One region of the Liquorilactobacillus sp. genome, then DNA from elsewhere that is predicted to be linked to it. Evidence: a T-box and tRNA genes for the amino acid it is inferred to sense, from the RefSeq annotation. Region 1 holds a T-box; the other holds one or more tRNA genes.
What was found. The T-box of region 1 lies ahead of leuS (leucine--tRNA ligase). A T-box ahead of a tRNA ligase gene usually reads a tRNA of that ligase, here a tRNA-Leu.
Positions count from the first base shown of each region.

Region 2: it encodes a tRNA-Leu, which carries the amino acid that the T-box ahead of leuS (leucine--tRNA ligase) is inferred to sense. The anticodon was not compared.

Region 1 covers NZ_JBDNTS010000007.1:737-10,331, reverse strand. Annotated here, with positions in the region: gene ABF682_RS05120 (hypothetical protein) at 1-13, opposite strand, end outside; gene ABF682_RS05115 (hypothetical protein) at 96-341, opposite strand; gene pepV (dipeptidase PepV) at 501-1,901, opposite strand; gene ABF682_RS05105 (NAD(P)H-hydrate dehydratase) at 2,035-2,880, shown strand; gene ABF682_RS05100 (pseudouridine synthase) at 2,996-3,718, opposite strand; gene ABF682_RS05095 (putative polysaccharide biosynthesis protein) at 3,730-5,406, opposite strand; gene leuS (leucine--tRNA ligase) at 5,704-8,118, opposite strand; T-box leader at 8,184-8,404, opposite strand; gene metK (methionine adenosyltransferase) at 8,455-9,595, opposite strand, start outside.
Region 2 covers NZ_JBDNTS010000004.1:144,897-154,491, reverse strand. Annotated here, with positions in the region: gene ABF682_RS03570 (APC family permease) at 9-1,451, opposite strand; gene ABF682_RS03565 (hypothetical protein) at 1,617-2,033, opposite strand; gene ABF682_RS03560 (hypothetical protein) at 2,165-2,497, opposite strand; gene ABF682_RS03555 (universal stress protein) at 2,514-2,963, opposite strand; tRNA gene ABF682_RS03550 (tRNA-Leu) at 3,180-3,263, shown strand; gene ABF682_RS03545 (3'-5' exoribonuclease YhaM family protein) at 3,624-4,580, opposite strand; gene ABF682_RS03540 (ATP-binding protein) at 4,603-6,834, opposite strand; gene ABF682_RS03535 (metallophosphoesterase family protein) at 6,809-8,020, opposite strand; gene ABF682_RS03530 (zinc ribbon domain-containing protein) at 8,195-8,290, opposite strand; gene ABF682_RS03525 (YlbF family regulator) at 8,441-8,779, opposite strand; gene ABF682_RS03520 (PBP1A family penicillin-binding protein) at 8,853-9,595, opposite strand, start outside.

The DNA of each region.
Region 1 (9,595 bases):
TTGTCAAAAACATTAATATCCTCCTTTTGAAACTACAATTTGACTTAATTAATCATAGCCACTATAGGATAAAAATCATAGGACATACATAATTATTAAAGAAAAATTCGATAATTACGTTTGGTTATGTTTATTATCTCTTTTTTTGTATTTTTCGAACTCATTTTAAGCAAATTCTTTAACATTCTTTCAAACTTTGAATCATTTTCCAACTTAGAAATGACTTCCTTATCCACTCTAATTACTAAATTCTCTCTCTTGCTAGGTACAGAAAAGGTCTTCGTTGTATTATCTTCATCTAAAACATTCGCTTCAATTTCATGCATAAATTCTTTTTGCATACCAAATCCCCCTTTGTATAACTTAAGTCTACCCCTTATTTATTGGTAATTCAAAGGTCAACCAAATATTAAAACCCTCACTACTGGTTGCATCCTTTACTTTTTATCAAAAAATTCAAGATTCTACACTTACCAGTAAAAGCTAATTCAAAAAAACTTTTATTTTATTAATTCATAAATTGCTTCGGCGTATATTGCAGCTGCTTTTAATATATCCTCAATCAGCATATACTCATTTGCCTGATGCATTGTGTCTGGCGTTCCTGGGAACATTGCACCAAATGCAACTCCTCGTTTCATTAAGCGCCCGTAAGTACCGCCGCCAACAACCATTCCGTAACCCTTATTACCTGTCTGACGTTCATAAACACCCAACAAAGTCTTAACTAATGGATCCTCAATTGAGACATAATGTGGTTCTTGTAATTTACCAGTCGTGTTAACCTGTGCGTTCACCTTTGTCGCGACTTTAGCCAGTGCTTCTTCAATTTGACTTGCACCAATTCCTTTTGGAAAACGAAAGTTTAACGTCACACGTCCACCTTGCGCAGCTGCAAAATTAAAAATTCCAGCATTCATTGTTAAATCACCCATGGTTTTATCAGAAAAATGTAGTCCAAAATTATCCATTCGTGAATCTTCATGTAGATAGTCAGCCGCAAAATCAATAAATTGTTCAGCACCTGATCCTAATTCGATCTGTTTTAAAAATAGTGCTAGATATGTTCCCGCATTTTCACCATTTTTTGGTTCTTGGGCATGTGCTGCCCTACCAATAACTGATATTTCAATTCTTTCATTTTGTTCTAACGCTTCAACTTCAATTGGCTTATCGTCCGCAAATTCAGTAAGTAATTCTTTAATTTCTTTTAGTTCAATTCCACTGATGTGTGCAATCGCATCACGTGGCACCATATTTTCACGTAACCCTGCAGAAAAATCCAAAAGTTTTGCCCCTGCACCATTTCCACCTTGAAAATCAACATTAAAGCTAACATTTCCTTTCTCACCATTAATCAAAGGAAAGAAAGCATCCGGCGAAAATCCGAAATCTGGAAGCGGCATTTTCTCAAAGTAATGTGTCATACATCTCCAACCGCTTTCTTCATCCGTCCCAATAATCATGCGAACTTTTTTACTTGTTGGTAATCCTAATTCCTTGATAAGCTTCAAACCATAATACGCGGCCATCCCTGGTCCCTTATCATCTGAAGAACCTCGTGCAAATAATTTTCCATCCTTAATTATGGGCTCAAAGGGGTCAGTATCCCACCCTTTTCCAGCTGGCATCACATCAACATGAGCAAGAATTCCCATAGTCTCAATACCGGTACCATATTCAAGGTGTCCTGCAATTCCGTCCACATTAAGTACTGCAAAACCATCACGTTTTCCAATTTCTAAAAACTTGTCTAGCGCTGCGCGTGGCCCAGGACCAAAGGGGGCATTTTTTGACCCCAGTTTCTCATTTCTCACACTCTCAATTTTTAGCATTTCGGTTAAGTCTGCTAATAATGCATCTTTTCTTTGACTGATTTCTTTTTGCCATTCAATCTGCATGCTTCTCCTCCTTAATACGTGTCATACAATAATATTATCACATGATATCCAGATATTATTACTAAATACTGCAAACAAAAAAAAGATTTGCTGTATAATAAGAACGAACTTTCTTTTCAAGGAGGATTGGGTTATGCATGTACTTAGTAAAAATATTTTAAATCAGATTATTACTACTAGACCAGTTAAAAGCCATAAAGGTAATTATGGTCGTGTGTTAACGGTTGGCGGCAACAGCCAATTTGGTGGTGCAATAATCATGGCAACTTCAGCAATTATTCACAGCGGTGCTGGGCTGGCAACTTGTGCTACTTCGCTTGATAACTTAACAGCACTTCACACTATTGTTCCAGAAGCAATGTTCATTCCCTTCGATTCTGAATACAAACTAATTGATGCATTGACAAATTCAGATGTGATTCTTGTTGGACCTGGTCTTGGAACCAATGAAAATTCACTGAAAATTTTACAAACTGTCTTGCAACATATGACACTTCAACAAAAGTTAATTATTGATGGGTCTGCAATTACAATGATTGCCGATCATCATGAATTTCTGCCCCTTCTTAAAGAATTGCATCCGATTCTTACACCACATCAAATGGAGTGGCAACGTTTAAGTGGAATTAAGATTTCTGAGCAGGATGATATCAAAAATACGCTGTATCAGCAGCAATTACAGGCTACCGTTGTTCTAAAAAAATATCATACAACAATCTATCATAGAGATGGGTCTATTTCACAACTGGCAATTGGTGGACCGTACATGGCAACTGGTGGTATGGGTGATACACTTGCAGGTATAATTGCAGGTTTTCTTGCACAATTCAAATTTAAAAATTATGAATATGTTGTTGATGCCGCGCTTTATGCTCACAGCGCAATTGCTGATGAAATTAGTACAACAAAATATGTTGTTTTGCCCACCGATATTATTGCAGAAATTCAATCATTTATGAAACGTTGGGCTGTCTCGTAATAAATAAAAGCGGTAAAGGACTGCATGACTAATTTGTTTTGGACTATACAAGAAAGAAAATGGGGACTGAATCAAAATTTAACTTTTGACCCAGCCCCACTTTATTTTAGTAAAATTAATTAATATTCCTAATTAAGCAACTCAATTCATCAGGTGTCAATTCACGATATTCCCCAAGTTTAAGCCCTTCATCAAGTTTTAAGCCACCCATTTGGACCCTTTTTAATTCTTGGACCCTCATTGAAACCGCTCCAAACATCCGCTTAATTTGATGATACTTACCTTCAACAATACTTATTTCTATTTTCGTTTCATTTTTCTGCCTATTAATAGCTAAAATTTTTAATAGCGCAGGTTTTGTCGTTTCACCATTTTTTAATGTAATTCCACTGGCAAAGGTTTGAACAATTTCCTCTGTAACCTCACCAGCAATCAAAGCGCGATAAACTTTAGTGACATGCTTTCTAGGTGCTAACAATTTGTGCCCCAACATACCATCATTTGTCAAAAACAATAACCCAGTTGTATCTTTATCTAACCTTCCTACTGGAAACAAACCTTTTTGATTTACCTTTGCAGTCAAATCTATAACTGTTTTCTCAAGAACATCACTAGTCGCCGAAACTACATTCTTAGGTTTATTCATCATATAATATCTATATTCTTGATATATTACTGTTATCCCGTTTAATTGGACAACATCAAAATTCAAATCAACTTGATGTTTTGTTTGCTTAACAATCTTTTGGTTTACACTAACTAAACCATCTTTGATAGGTATTTTTGCCTGCGAACGTGTCAATCCTTTCGAGTCAGCAATAAATTTATCAAGTCTCATCTTTTACTTCCTCACTTTATTCTCAACTTTGATCTTAGTACAGCAGCCCGATTTCCTACTATCTTATCAGCTACCCTTGTTTTCAATGATAAATATACGTAGGTCAATCCACCAGTTAAGACAGCAACAATTAACACTACAAAGGCAGTTATTCGGTATTGTAGATTCAAGAAAAGATCACTTAGCTGAATTACACCTAATGCCACAACAAACACTATTAATGAGAAAAGCAGTAATTGATTAAATCTTCCAATAACTTTACCTAGATTAACTTGCAGATTGTAATAAAAATATCTAAGCATCAGACAACTTGAAACTGTCATCCCTATTCCCGTTGCCATCAGCGGTCCAAACGGATGAAAAAGTAATATCAGTGGAACTTGCAATACTAGCTTAATTACTAATCCAATTAAGAAGAATTTAATTGCCTGCATATTCTGGTAAACACCTTGTAGTAATGAGGCTAAGACCATAAACAAACCAATTGGTAGTGCAACATATGCAGAGAAACTTAAGACATATACCCCAGTAAAATTATATTGATAAAAAATGATATACAAGGGTTTGGCAACTGCGGCCATTCCTAAAGAACAAGGCAACATCACAAAAAAGAATAGTTCAATTGCATCAGCTAATTGAGTCGCAGTTTGTTCTCTCTTGTGTTTTGAATATGCTTGTGCAAGCAGTGGAATTGCTGTAGCAGACATTGCAGAAGCCAATGAGATAATAATCATTATTAACTTGTTCGAATTACCTGCAAAAATTGTATAGAGATCATTAATCACGGTTACTCTGTAGTCAGTAAAGCGCAACATCACTTGTTTAAAAGTAAATTGATCAATTAGATTATAAACAGTGGTTGAAACACTGATAACAACAAAAGGAATCGCCTCCAACAATAAAGTCTTAATGACCTGTGTATCAGAAATATTCAATTTATTTGCACTCTGTCTAGCTAATGTTGCAAACTCATCTTTCTTCTTAAAATAAAACCATGCTAGAAACAGTAAACCAGCAATTGCACCTATAAAAGCAGCAAATGTTGATTGAACAACTCCGGAAACATATTTTCCATGAATAACTTTCATAATTATAAAGGTGGTCCCCAGCATATATATAATTCGTGCAATTTGTTCTACTAACTGCGACATTGCAGACGGAAACATATCCTGATATCCTTGAAAAAATCCTCTAGTTAAACTCATTGTTGGAATAATTGTCAGTGCAATTGCAAGTGAACGATACACTGGAATAACATTCTTATCGTTTTGTGACAAAAATGGGGCAACAAACCACATTGCAATAGCAGAGATAATACCCAGTCCCAACATTATCAGTAATAATTTCTTGTACAACCGCTGGCCTAAAGCATATTCATTTTGCCCGTTATAATTAGATATTTGCTTGGAGACAGCAGATGGAATACCTGCAATTGAGATCATTAAAAAAACACTATACACAGTATATCCTTGAGTATATAAGTTATTGGCCGCCAAATTATCTTTCCCAAACCATGCATACCATGGAATGATATAAAGCGCTCCTAATATTCTAGAGAAAATACTTCCCATTGTCATCCAGGCAGAGCCACGTAACATTTTTGCCTTTGCAGTTTCATTTTTTTTCTTTAGAATTTTCTCACTCTCGGTCTTAGAATACCCCGATTCATCAAGTGACCTATTTGCCATGTATTTTCCTACCTTTTCCTAAATCACTCTGTTATTTTATACTGATTTTGATAGAGTTGCAATGTTGGTTATAATAATTTAGTAAATATCAACTAACTCAAATATTCCAATAAAAAAGGAGTGTACTAGAAAGTCGAGAAAATTTAAGCATTAACTCTAAATTACAAACATAATTAGTATTTTGCTATGAGGAATTAGAAGTTAGCCGCAGAGTTTTGACTTATGAAACACGTTTATCTGGAATAAATAAAAAACTGAGTCAAAATTTAACTTTTGACCCAGCCCCTAATCCTAGTATTACTTCACAACAATATTTACTAATTTACCAGGAACCACGATTACTCGCATTATATCTTTTCCGGCAATTTCTTGTTTTATTTTTTCATCGTCCAATGCTATTTTTTTCAAATCTTCCTTTGAAATCTGTTTTGACACTTTCAAATGCTGCCGAACCTTACCGTTTACTTGTAAGACAACTTCAACCGTATCCTCAACTAGTTTATCCTCATCAAACGTTGGCCATTTCTCATATGTGATTGAACCAACATGTCCAAACTTTGTCCACAATTCTTCTGCAATATGTGGTGTGATTGGTGAAATCATTTTGACAAAGCCTTCAACATAATTTAATGGAAGTGCCTCAGCTTTATATGCTTCGTTCACAAAAACCATTAATTGTGAAATTGCAGTATTAAAATGAAGAGCTGCATAATCTTCTGTAACTTTTTTTACAGTCTGGTTATAAATAAAATCAAGATTACCATCATTTAATGTTGTAACACGGTCTCTTAAATGACTATTTTCATCAACAATCAATCGCCAAATTCTATTAATAAACTTGTTTGCACCGTTCAACCCTTCTGTACTCCAAGCAATAGATGCATCTAATGGACCCATGAACATTTCATAAAGTCTTAAGGTATCTGCTCCATACTCAGTAACAATATCATCAGGGTTTACAACATTCCCTTTTGACTTCGACATTTTCTCATGGTTATCACCTAATATCATTCCTTGGTTAATTAACTTATGGAACGGTTCCTTTGTCGGGACTACACCAATATCATACAAGAATTTATGCCAAAAGCGTGCATAGAGTAAGTGTAGTACAGCATGTTCGGCACCACCCACATATAGATCAACCGGCAGCCATTTTTTTAATTTAACAGGATCTGCAATTCTCCCTTGATTATGTGGATCAATATAGCGCAAGAAATACCATGAACTTCCTGCCCATTGAGGCATAGTATTTGTTTCGCGCTTCCCCTTTCGTCCATTTTTATCAACCACATTTATCCATTCATCCAAATTGGCTAAGGGGCTTTCTCCTGTCCCTGATGGCTTAATATCAGTAGCCTTAGGTAAGCGTAAAGGTAGCTTATCCTCAGGAACAAGCGTTGTTTCCCCGTCTTCCCAATGAATAACAGGAATTGGTTCTCCCCAGTAACGTTGCCGTGAGAATAACCAATCACGTAAGCGATAATTTACCTTTTTATCTCCAACTTTTTCTTCACGCAACCATTCAATAATTTTAGCAATAGCTTGTTTCTTATCTAGTCCATTTAAAAAGCCTGAATTTATATGGATTCCATCGCCTGTATATACTTCTTTTGAAACATCTCCACCTTCAATTACAGGTATAATCGGCAATTGGAATTTAGAAGCAAATTCATAATCACGATCATCATGCGCTGGAACAACCATGACCGCACCTGTTCCGTACGAAGCCAAAACATAATCGGCAATCCAAACCTGGATTTTTTCCCCATTTACCGGGTTAATTACGTAAGCACCCGTAAAGACTCCTGTTTTATCCTTTGCCAAATCAGTTCTCTCTAAATCAGATTTATGAGCAATTTCTTCGATATAGGCATCAACAGCATCTTTTTGCTCTGGTGTCGTTATTTCTTCGACTATTTCTAATTCTGGAGCCAGCACCATCGCAGAAGCACCAAAAATGGTATCTGGTCTAGTTGAGAAAACTTCGATCTTCTTGTCAGTAAATCCTGCAAATTTAAACTTGATACTTGCTCCAATTGATCGTCCAATCCAATTACGTTGTTGCTCCTTAATATTTTCTGGCCAGTCAAGATCGTTTAAATCTTCAATCAACCGGTCAGCATACGCTGTGATTCTTAAGACCCACTGTCTCATGGGTTTACGAATTACTGGGAATCCTCCACGTTCAGTCTTCCCATCAATTACTTCTTCATTAGCGACTACTGTTCCCAGATCGGGACTCCAGTTAACAGCCACTTCATCTTCATAAGCTAGTCCTTTTTCATACAGCTTTTCAAAAATCCATTGTGTCCATTTGTAATATGAAGGATCTGTAGTATTAATTTCGCGTTCCCAATCGTAAGATAGACCCAATGATTTGATTTGTCTTCTGAAATTATTAATATTTTCTTTTGTGAATTCCTTTGGTGAATGTCCTGTATTTAATGCATATTGTTCTGCTGGCAGCCCAAAAGCATCCCATCCCATTGGATGAAGAACATTAAATCCTTGCATTCTTTTCATTCTGGCAATGATATCTGTTGCTGTATACCCTTCAGGATGTCCTACATGCAGTCCCTGTCCAGAGGGATAAGGAAACATATCTAATGCATAATAATTAGGCTTAGATTCATCTTCTGTTGTCTTAAAGGTCTTATGTTCTTCCCAATAGTGTTGCCATTTTTTTTCAATTTCTTTATGATTATATGTCAATTTGAAAACCATCCTTCTTCATTTTTTTAAAACAAAAAGCCCCATACAAACTCAAACAGAGTTCTGTATAGGACGAATGCAATCGCGGTACCACCTATTTTCCGACAACTAAAAATGCCGACACTTAATTTCATAACGGAAAATACCGTCCTTGCCTACAAAAAAATAAATTCTATTCAACAAGAAACTCAAAGGCGAGTTCATTATTTATCAAGTATACGTTAACACCACCCACGCACTCTCTTAAACAAGAAAAATAACTACTAATCCTTTTCAACACAATTATATTTAGTCAAATATAACAAAAAAAAAAATAAAAAGCAAGGCAGATCTATGTCAAATATTTAATTTAGTTTTTAATTCGTCTACTTTATCTGTTTTTTCCCAAGGCAAATCAATATCTGTACGACCAAAGTGACCGTATGCTGCCGTCTGTTCATAAATTGGACGTTTTAAATTCAGCATTTCAATAATACCTGCAGGCCGTAAGTCAAAAATTTCTCTAATTGCTTTGACAAGAACCTTATCTTCTACTTTTGAAGTTCCATAAGTATTCACAGATACCGAAACTGGTTGAGCAACACCAATAGCATATGCCAGTTGAACTTCAACTTGTGAAGCAATCTTAGCTGCTACAATATTTTTTGCAATATATCGTGCCGCATAACTAGCGGAACGGTCAACTTTGGTAGCATCTTTACCTGAAAACGCACCACCACCATGATGAGCATATCCACCGTAAGTATCCACAATAATCTTACGGCCAGTCAGACCAGCATCACCTTGGGGGCCACCAATAACAAAGCGGCCAGTAGGATTAACAAAATATTTTGTTTCATCATCAAGTAATTCAGCTGGAATAACTGCCTTTATTACTTTCTCAATTATATCTGCTCGAATTGTTTTTAAGTTTACATCTTCAGAATGTTGTGTTGAAACGACGACTGTGTCAACTCGCACGGGTGTATTTTTTTCATCATACTCCACTGTCACTTGTGCCTTCGCATCTGGCCCCAAGTAATCTAAAGTTCCGTTTTTACGAATTTCTGCAATTTTGCGCATTAATCGGTGACTTAATGCAATAGGAAGCGGCATTAGCTCTGGCGTTTCATCAATAGCATACCCAAACATCATACCTTGGTCACCCGCACCAATCTGATCTAGCGGATCAACATCACCATTTCGTGTTTCTAATGATGAATCAACACCTTGTGCGATATCAGGTGATTGTTCGTCTATCGCAGTCATAACCGCACAATTGTCACCATCAAAGCCATATTTCCCACCGGTATATCCAATTTTCTTAATAGTTCCACGGACAACCTTCTGAATATCAATATAAGCATCTGTTGAGACCTCTCCTACAACAACTACTAATCCTGTCGTGACTGTTGTTTCACAAGCAACACGTGAATTTGGATCTTTTTCTAACAAAGCATCTAAGATCGCATCACTTATCTGATCGGCTATCTTATCA
Region 2 (9,595 bases), on a different contig from region 1:
ACTTTTCTTTACTTTTCTTTACTTTTCTTTCCTAAATACGAATTCCTAATTCCATATGCAAAATAGATTATTAATCCAATAAGGAACCACAATAAGGCATACAACTTAGCATCATTACCTAACCCCCAAAAAACGCCAAAAGCGCCAAGAAAGGCTAGTGCTGGCAATACTGGATAGAATGGCATTTTAAAGCTAGGTTTTGGCAAATCTTTACCTTCACGCGCACGCAACGCATAAATTCCAACGGCAACGAACATAAAGGCAATCAATGTGCCTGCAGAGATCAATTGCGCCAAAAATGCAAATGGAAACAATGCACCAATTATGATACCAATTGTTGCAAGTGTAAGCGTTACATTATTTGGTAATTTATCCTTATTTAGTTTTCCTAACCACTTTGGAAGCATTCCATCCCTACCAAATGAATAAATCAACCGTGATCCTGCCAGCATCATCCCAATTAAAGCTGTAAACATCCCAACAACAGCAATTGTTTGTACTACGGTTGCCACAATCGGATGCCCACTTTGTCGAAGAGCCCAACCGATTGGTTCAGCGTTATTAGCATAGTTAGTATACTTAAACATGCCCACAATTACTAGTGACACAACCACGAATAATACAACAGCAATTAAAAGCGATCCTAAAATTCCACGTGGCATCGTTTTTTGCGGATCCTTCGCCTCAGCCGAATTTGCAGCAATTGAATCAAAACCGATATATGAAAGAAAAATCGCTGAAATTCCGGCATATATCCCTTGCCATCCTCCAAAAGCAGAACCATCTGCATTTTGATGATATTTAGGGACAAAAGGAAAATAATTAGCTTTATGCAAAGCAGTCATTCCGACGATTACAAATAAAATAATGGCTAATACTTTAAGGATAACCAAAATATTCTCAACACGAGCTACTCCTGAAATACCCCTTGATAATAAAATAGCAACTAGCAAAACCACAACCATTGCTACTAAATCAATAATTCCACCCTCGGTACCAAAGGCATTTGCGAGCTGTTTTGGAAAATTAACACCAAGTGGTTCTACTAATCCGCGAAAATTTGCTGAGATTCCAGATGCCACAAAAGCAACAGCAATGAAATATTCCGCCAAGAGTGCCCATCCTGCAATCCATGCAAAAAATTCACCAAAAATAACATTTATCCATGAATATGCAGAACCGGCAAACGGCATGACAGAAGCCATCTCAGCGTATGCAAAGGCCACAAGCCCTGCAACAACAGCTGCTAATAAAAAAGAAATAACGACAGCTGGACCTGCATGTGTAGCTGCAACCACACCAGGAAGAGTGAATATTGAGGTTGAAACAATTGTCCCGACACCCAACGCTAAAAAATCTTTAACAGTCAACACTCGAGATAAATGCGCATCCTTAACTTGATAAACTTTTGGATCTTCTTTTAAAAGCAATCTTTTTAAAAATTTTCCCATTAAAACTCCTCCAATAAATTAATAAATACTAAAATTATATCAAGAATATTAGAGAAGTCAACCAGTAAACTAATTTTTACTTAGAAACAACTCATTAAAACTTAATAAAAATAAGTCTATTTCTTTTACACTTATTTTTATTAATACAGAAAAAAACAATTTCACTTAGCTATCAATCAACAACTTTTGCATAAAAATTATTGGCGCCGCAATTAGTAAAAAACAATGTTTCATAAAACTCAAAAAGGAATTTAATAAAATATCTCGTGTATCATTTTCTTTGACCGTTTTTCTCTTTGACCTTTGCAACATTTGCTCTGCTGCCTCTGTTCCCTCTATTTCTTCTGTTTCCTTAACTGTTCTTTTTGTCCGGCTCATAGTATCATCAACAACCTGAGCTTCTCCCTTTAGTCCTATATTCATTATATTAAAGGGATTTAGTAATAAAAAGTTACTGATTAAATAATAATCCAGCAGTAACTTCCAACTAATTGGAATAATTAATTGCGCTAGTACCAATAAAATAACAAACGATATCGAACTTTTAACTAGAACCCTACTATATTTTGTAAAATTTCCCATCTACCATTCCTCAATTCATCTTATCCTTTTAATGCCTAACTCTAAAACATCTCTCAAACATAATTTATTTCAGAAAAAAAGCCAAGGTTAAGAAAATCACCCCAGCTTTATTTTCCTTACTTACCCTAAATTTACAACTTTATAAGTTCTGTAAAGACCTTCCGATTTACCAGATTTATATAAATCACTGCAATAGTATACAAATCTAGAAAATAAATCAATAGTCCCATTGACCCATATAACATCATAACAATCGATATCCAAAATAAGCATTGGCTCAAGACTGTCCATTTTTTTCTTGCCTTTATCGCATCAACAATTTCTTTATTAGTAGATTCCGTAAGTTCAATCTCTTTACCCTTACTCAACTTATCACGCAGTTTCTTGACCACTAGACCCAGCCTAATGTTATACGCCATTAGTAATATTAAACTAACTAAAGCAATCATTTCTAATGTTGACATCATCATTACCTCGCTTTCAGCCTACAACCAATACATCACACTTTGCAGTCCTGACAACACCATCTGTCACAGAACCCACGAATATTCGGCCAACCGCTGACATTCCTGTTTTCCCCAAGATGATTAAATCAATTGGATAATCTTCTACAAAGTCACGAGCAATCACAACTCTTGGAGAACCAAATCTTGCATGAACACCAACATTAGCAAAACTTTCTTCCTGCACAATACTTTCTTTTAATTTTTCAAGATATTGCTGTACTGCTTCAAAAGTAGAATAAATAATGTCGCCTGACATACTAATAATTCCACCAAAGTTGTTCGTAAATTGTTTTGTATCAATCACGTTCAAGACTTCGATTCGTCCATTATTTCTTTTAGCTATTTCAATCGCTTTCTTCAATGCCTTCTCTGCATTTTTTGACCCATCAACGGGAACTAGAATACTACGATATTTTTGTTCCATTGAGATCACCCCTTACTTCCCACGTTATTATAACATTATATTATAACTTTTTACTCTGACTATCTATTCATTAAGCAATCTTAAACTTCGACATGTAAGTGATTACGCTTTCTTCACTTAATTTTAAATGTTATTTGAATAGTATGCAAGTGTTTCGTTTTTTCTCTTTTATTTAATATAAGTCTGTTGTATAATAATTAGGTGTTATCATTCATTGCCCTCGTGGCGGAATTGGCAGACGCGCAGCGTTCAGGTCGCTGTTTGGGTTTCCAAGTACAGGTTCGACTCCTGCCGAGGGCATAAAAGATGCTAATTTAAAGAGTTTCAAGAGCTATATGTGCACTATTTGTGCATCAGCTTTTGAAACTTTTTTATTTTACCAAAACTATAACGCGTGTATTACAAAACAATATTTTATTTCTTTAAGTGAGGATTTTATACCGCAAAAATAGGTCCCACTCAAACAAGAGTAAGACTTTTAGGCTGTATACTTTTTCCTATTAATAGGTTTCAGATATGATAATCTATTGCCAGCAATAGATATTGTAGAACAGATTCTATACTGTAAATTCTATGCAGGATCAGATTTGCTCATTATTGGTAGTAAAAGGAGCTTAGACTTTTACTGCTTTTATGTTGTGAAGTATACCACTTAACTAATCAATCTTTATCTTCAGTAGCACGATAAAAGTTTCTTCCATCCATCCCAAAAATTCTCTCAGAAAATGTTCCAGGTTCAGTATGCTCAAGCGTTCCCCTTAACATCTGAATAGAGGCATCCAGTTGATCAATTTGATGCAATACTTCGGCTTCCAAAATATGCGGTCGCACCGGTGATCCATATTCCAACAAACCGTGATGTGATAATATCATGTGCCGTAGCAGAATCATATCTTCGCTCTCAAGATCAATTTTCAACTTATCTGCTGCTTTGACAATTTGTTCATCAATAAGCACAATATGCCCCAGTAAATTACCTGCTATAGTATATTGTGTTGCTATTGGACCAGATAATTCAATCACCTTGCCCAAATCGTGCAAAATTGCACCTGCATACAATAATGGCGCATTGATATCCTCGTATTCCTTAACAACTGCATGTGCTAAACGCAACATTGATAACGTATGAAAAGCAAGTCCCCCAGCAAATGCATGGTGATTTTTTTTGGCTGCAGGATAACTGTAAAATTGATTGTGATATTCAGTTAGGAGGTACCTTACTATCCGATTCCAATTCGCATTAGTAATTTCAAAAAGTGCTGCATTAAATTCATCTGCCATCTCATCCACAGGAATAGGAGCTTTTTTTACAAACGCATTGGCATCGTTTGGCTCTTGCTCAGTTGCCAATCGCATCTTGAATATCTTGACCTGAGGATTCCCTTGATAGACTTCTCGCTTACCTTTAACAAAAACTATTTTCCCTGGTACAAATGAGGTAACATCATCATCAGATGCATCCCAGAACTTTGCACTTATTTCACCTGAACTGTCGGCAAACATAAACGCAATAAATTTATTACCATTCTTTGCAATTCTAACATCTGCAGACTTTACTAACATGAATAATTCTATGCTTTCATCTACCGCGTAGTCATATATTTTTTTTTGACTCAAATTTAATCCGCCCCTTTATCTTCTAAATAACCAAGATTCCTTTGTTACTTACCTTATCACATAGAACAGAAATATCGACTGTAAAACATAATATTTGTGTTTCATTACTTATTTCTGACAATAAATCAATAATTTGGACTTTACGATTTCTATCAAAATTTACAAATCCGTCATCTATTATAATTGGTAACCCAATCTTCTTGTTAAACGTAACTACAAATGCTAACCGCAAAGATAAATATAATTGTTCTGCCGTTGCCCTTGATAGCTCCACAACCTTAAAGTTTTGATTATCAACCGTTTTCAAAGAGAACTGATTTTCTTCTAAAATAATACTAGTAAAATGGCCTCTAGTTAATCTCTCAAAAAAATAAGTGGCAAGCTCAACAACCTGTGGTAATCTGTGTTTTGATAACTTGCTTAGATAATTTTCCAACCATCTATCAGTGAGAGATAGCGCCAGCCACTCTTCAATTTTTGTATTAATTTGCGCTCTTTGATTGGCTGCTTCTTGCCTTAAAATAGCTATCTCACTTGAATCTCCAATCTTTTTCAATTGAATTTTATAACTTATTATTTGCTCAAGATTCTTCTCGGCTTCAGCTTTTCGCAGATCAAATTCATCGCTGACATGAACTCTTCTTTCTTCAATCTCATTCCTACTTGAATAATTCGCTAATTTTTTAATAATATTACTTGAAAGTTGTGACCTTAAGCCGTGCAGCTTACTTTCTGTTTCAATTTGATCCTGCTGTTGAAAATATGTATCTCTTAAACTTACAAAACTATCGAACCCGAGTTTTTCAAGCTGAGTATCAAATTGAATTTGTTCTTGCCTTAAATTAGATAGCTTATCACTTCGCTCTTGACTTAAAAACCTTTTTTTTGATTCATACTCATCCTTACAACTTTGCTGTTTTTTCATTTGAATTTGAAAGCTAAAGATTCGCTTCAAATTATCAGCGTAATCATCAGAAAGTCCCAATTCTTCTTTGCAGAAATCAAAGTTAACATGCTTCGAAACTGGCTCGACCGTGACATTATAATTTTTTTTGTTTGTTTTGCTAAAACCGTATATACCAGCAACAATTCCTACTAATCCAATGCTTTTTAGCACCATATTAGAAACAAAAAATAATACTAAAATAGATATTCCAAGTATACCGAGAAATACCATACTAACTTCACTCTTTTTTGAACCTTTATTGCGTCTACTTAATACCTCGATATTATTTGTCGCTTGTTGCTTAGGCTGATCTTCTGAAGAATTCAGCAATGTAAATAATTTATCAAAGTTTACTTTATTTTGTAAATAGAAATCCAAATTAGTAAAATCTTTTTCTTCTAATTGTAATTTTATATGTGTCATTTGTTTTTCTAAGCTGCTGAGATTTTCTTCAATTGCGCTGATTTTATTATTTTGAAGTTGTATCTTGTCAAACGTTGCTAACGTAACCTTCACCTTATCATCTGAAATCTTTTGTGAGGTACTAAGCAGCTCTTGATATGAGTTCCATGCAGCACTTAACTGCTGCAGTTCCAATAGCTTCTGTTCAAATTGCCTTTTTTCTTGCAAAAATGCAGTATTTTGTTCTTTTAACTCCTCAATTTTTTCCTCAAGGTTCTTAGAATCATCCATTCTATTAATTAAATGCTGTAGGTCTTTTTCCTGCTTGCCATACTCCTTCAGCATTACATTAAGCCTTGGAACTCTACCATTAGGCTTATACAACTGTCCAGCTGCTTTCATAACTCTTTTTTGTATCTCAAAAACTTCTTGGCTGCCACTGGTTGCGATACTATAAAAGTTCTTCTCAATTTCCTCAGGTTTTAAGTCTAATATTGCATGTAACCCAGTTTGATTTACAGCATAAATATCATTAAATAGCTGTTTATCAATTTCTGATAGCCATTTTGTTAATAAACCTTCTGGAACCTTTTCGCCATTTTTTTTATTTATTATTGATAAAATATTACCCTTATCATTACTAACACGTTCAATTAAGTAATTTTGCCCCTGCTGCAAAATTACTAAGTTGCCACCATAGATACTTCCCTTTTTAGGTGTATAATTCTCTCCTTTTTCACGTTTAGTTGGAAATCCAAATAAAATTGAACTAATAAACGACTTGAAGGTAGATTTACCAGACTCATTTTCACCAGTAATAACTTGGAAATTATTTGCAATATCAAAATGACGATCAACAAAGTGCCCATATCCGTAAATATTAGCTTCCAAAATCTTCATAGCCATCAACATCCTCAATCAAATTTAACTTTGCTTTTTCAAAAATTTCCTTGATTACATCTTCATCTTTGAAATGATCGTCAATAAATTCAAATTCTTTTAACTTACCTAGCAAATCATCGACTGCTTCTTTCCTAAATACGCTATCTTTGGCTTTTTCTAAAGCACTTTGGTCCAATCGAATAGGCTCGACAACAGAACCTATATTATAATTTATTTTTCGAATAAAAACTCCTTGGCTTGTACCCCTTCTTAAAGTACGCAAAAGATATTCATTTTGAAGATTGGTCAATAATTCTTTATTCTTAGTATCTATCTTTAGATTAATACTAACTACTACTAGTTTCTTAATTCTACTTACTTTATGCTCTATTTCTTGTGCTAGCTCTGTTTCTATATTTGCATATCTTTGTACCTGTAAAATATGTTTATCTATATTTAACCATTCAAGCCCCGCAATTTCTCTAAATTCTGGACAAAGTTGCCCATTTCTTGCTTCAACTATGTAAAAGCCTTTTGTCCCAGTTTCTTTGCTATTTCTCCCTTGAAGTGAACCAGCATAAAGGATGGGTGGCTTTTCATTGAGTATCTGTCGATGATGGATATGTCCTAGAGCCCAGTAATCATAATTTTTGCTTAACAGCTCACTTAGTTGAAATGGTGCATAATTTTGTAAGCTATCATCCTCTATTGCAGCACCATGTAGCATTCCTATGTGCCACTTCACATCAAGATGTCTAGGATAGTTTACAACCTTATTTTTTACCCAGCGCTCGCCATAGCTGAAGCCAGTTACAGCAATTTCGTCATTTGCAATTACTATCTTCTTTGTTGTTACTTGATTTGGGAAAATATAAACATTTTCTGGAAAATAAAAATTAACTTTATCTAAATCTTGAAAATCATGATTTCCAAATGCCATAAATACATAAATATCATGTCTCCGTAGTTCTTCAAAAAGGGTTTTAAGTTTAAGTTGTAAGGATAAATTAATTTGGTGACCATCGAAAATATCACCTGCAAATAATATAAAATCAACTTTTTCTGTTATAGCTACCTCAATCATCTTTGTGAGTGCGTTTATTCCAGAAGCTGCCAAGATTTTCAGTTGTGAATCATTAATCCCATTTAATCCTTCAAAAGAACTACCAAGATGTAAGTCAGCACAATGAATAAATTTCAAGTTAATCACCTCTTATTTCGAACAAATAAAAAGGGTTGGGTCAAAAGTTATATTTTGTCCTAGCCCCTCATCACTGATTACATGTGACTTACGTCGGCACTAAAGTACCGAGCTTCTAGGAACAAGCATAACTTATCTCATACATTTCAGTATTCGACAGCGGTTTACTCTATTTACTATGGTTTAGCCCAAACCAAGTTTTAATATATTTTTACTTGCATTTACATCTCTATCTAGCTGTGTATGGCATTGAGGACAAGTCCAAGTGGTTGGGATCAAAAGCTCTCTATTTATTCCGTGTAAACGTGTTCCATAAGTCAAAATTCTCCGTCTAACTTCAAATTACCCACAGCAAAAACATTATTGTTCGTAATTCCAAATTAATATTTAAGCTTTGCCGTCTCATGTCATGCTCTTTTCAAGGAACCTCTACCCTTGATATAACTCGCTTACTGGTTTGAACATGATTTGATTGATTTCATCAATTAATTGTGCTAGTGCTCTTTCTTTATTCATCAAATTCATAATTACTTTGACTTTTTCAACTTGTGCTCCTAATTCCTTAATATTATCAAGATCAGTTTCTTTCGTGCTTCCTTGCATCTGCTTATTTTGAAAATCAATTTGAGCTTTTTGGAATTCTTTGAATTGTTGATAAGCACTCTCGTCTGCTTTAACCGCATCATATGCAGTTTTTAAATCCTTGTATTCTTGTGTACTTCTTAAATCTTGTTCTAATTGGTTTGCTGAATCATATATGTTGACCACAGTATAGCCTCCTTTATTAATAACCATGCTAATTGTACCATTTTAGTTCATAAGAACTCCATATTTTAATAAGTTAATTTCCAAACCATTGTTGAATTTTTTCTTTTCCCTCACTAAATAGTCCGCTAGCTTTTTCTTTTAGACTGCTAGCTGATTTCGAAACACTATTTCCCGCATCTTTCAAACCATTCCAGATGCTATTTGCAGAACTAGAGCTGCTACTCTTTGAATTTGCGAGTCTAACCGCCGCACTCTTGACTGTAAATGACGTTTTGGCGGTGTATGGTAAAATATTTTCCATCTCGTTCTTAAATAACGCAGATCCACCACGAGTACCTTCATTATCAAGACTGTACTTTGATGAATCAAACCCAACCCATGTTGCGACAACAACATCTGGGGTATATCCAATATACCAATGATCCTTATCACTAGTAGCTGTTCCAGAATCTGCCTTCGTAGTTCCAGTTTTACCGGCAATTGTGTATCCATCAGGTTTGGCATTTACCCCAGTTCCATCATTAAATACATCAATCAACATACTTGTCATTTCATTTGACGTCTTCTTACTGATTACCCGCTTTGAAGACATTTTGTTTTTTGCTATTGTTTTACCGGAGGCATCAACTATCTTGGTAATTAAATATGGTGAAGTCTTTACACCACCATTGGCAAATGTTGTGTACGCTTCAGCCATCTGATATGGAGACACACCTTTGGTTAGTCCACCCAATGCTAGACTTAAATTATCATCACTTTTGGAAACATCCAAACCAAATTTTTTTACCATTTTATATCCGTTCTGAACACCTATCT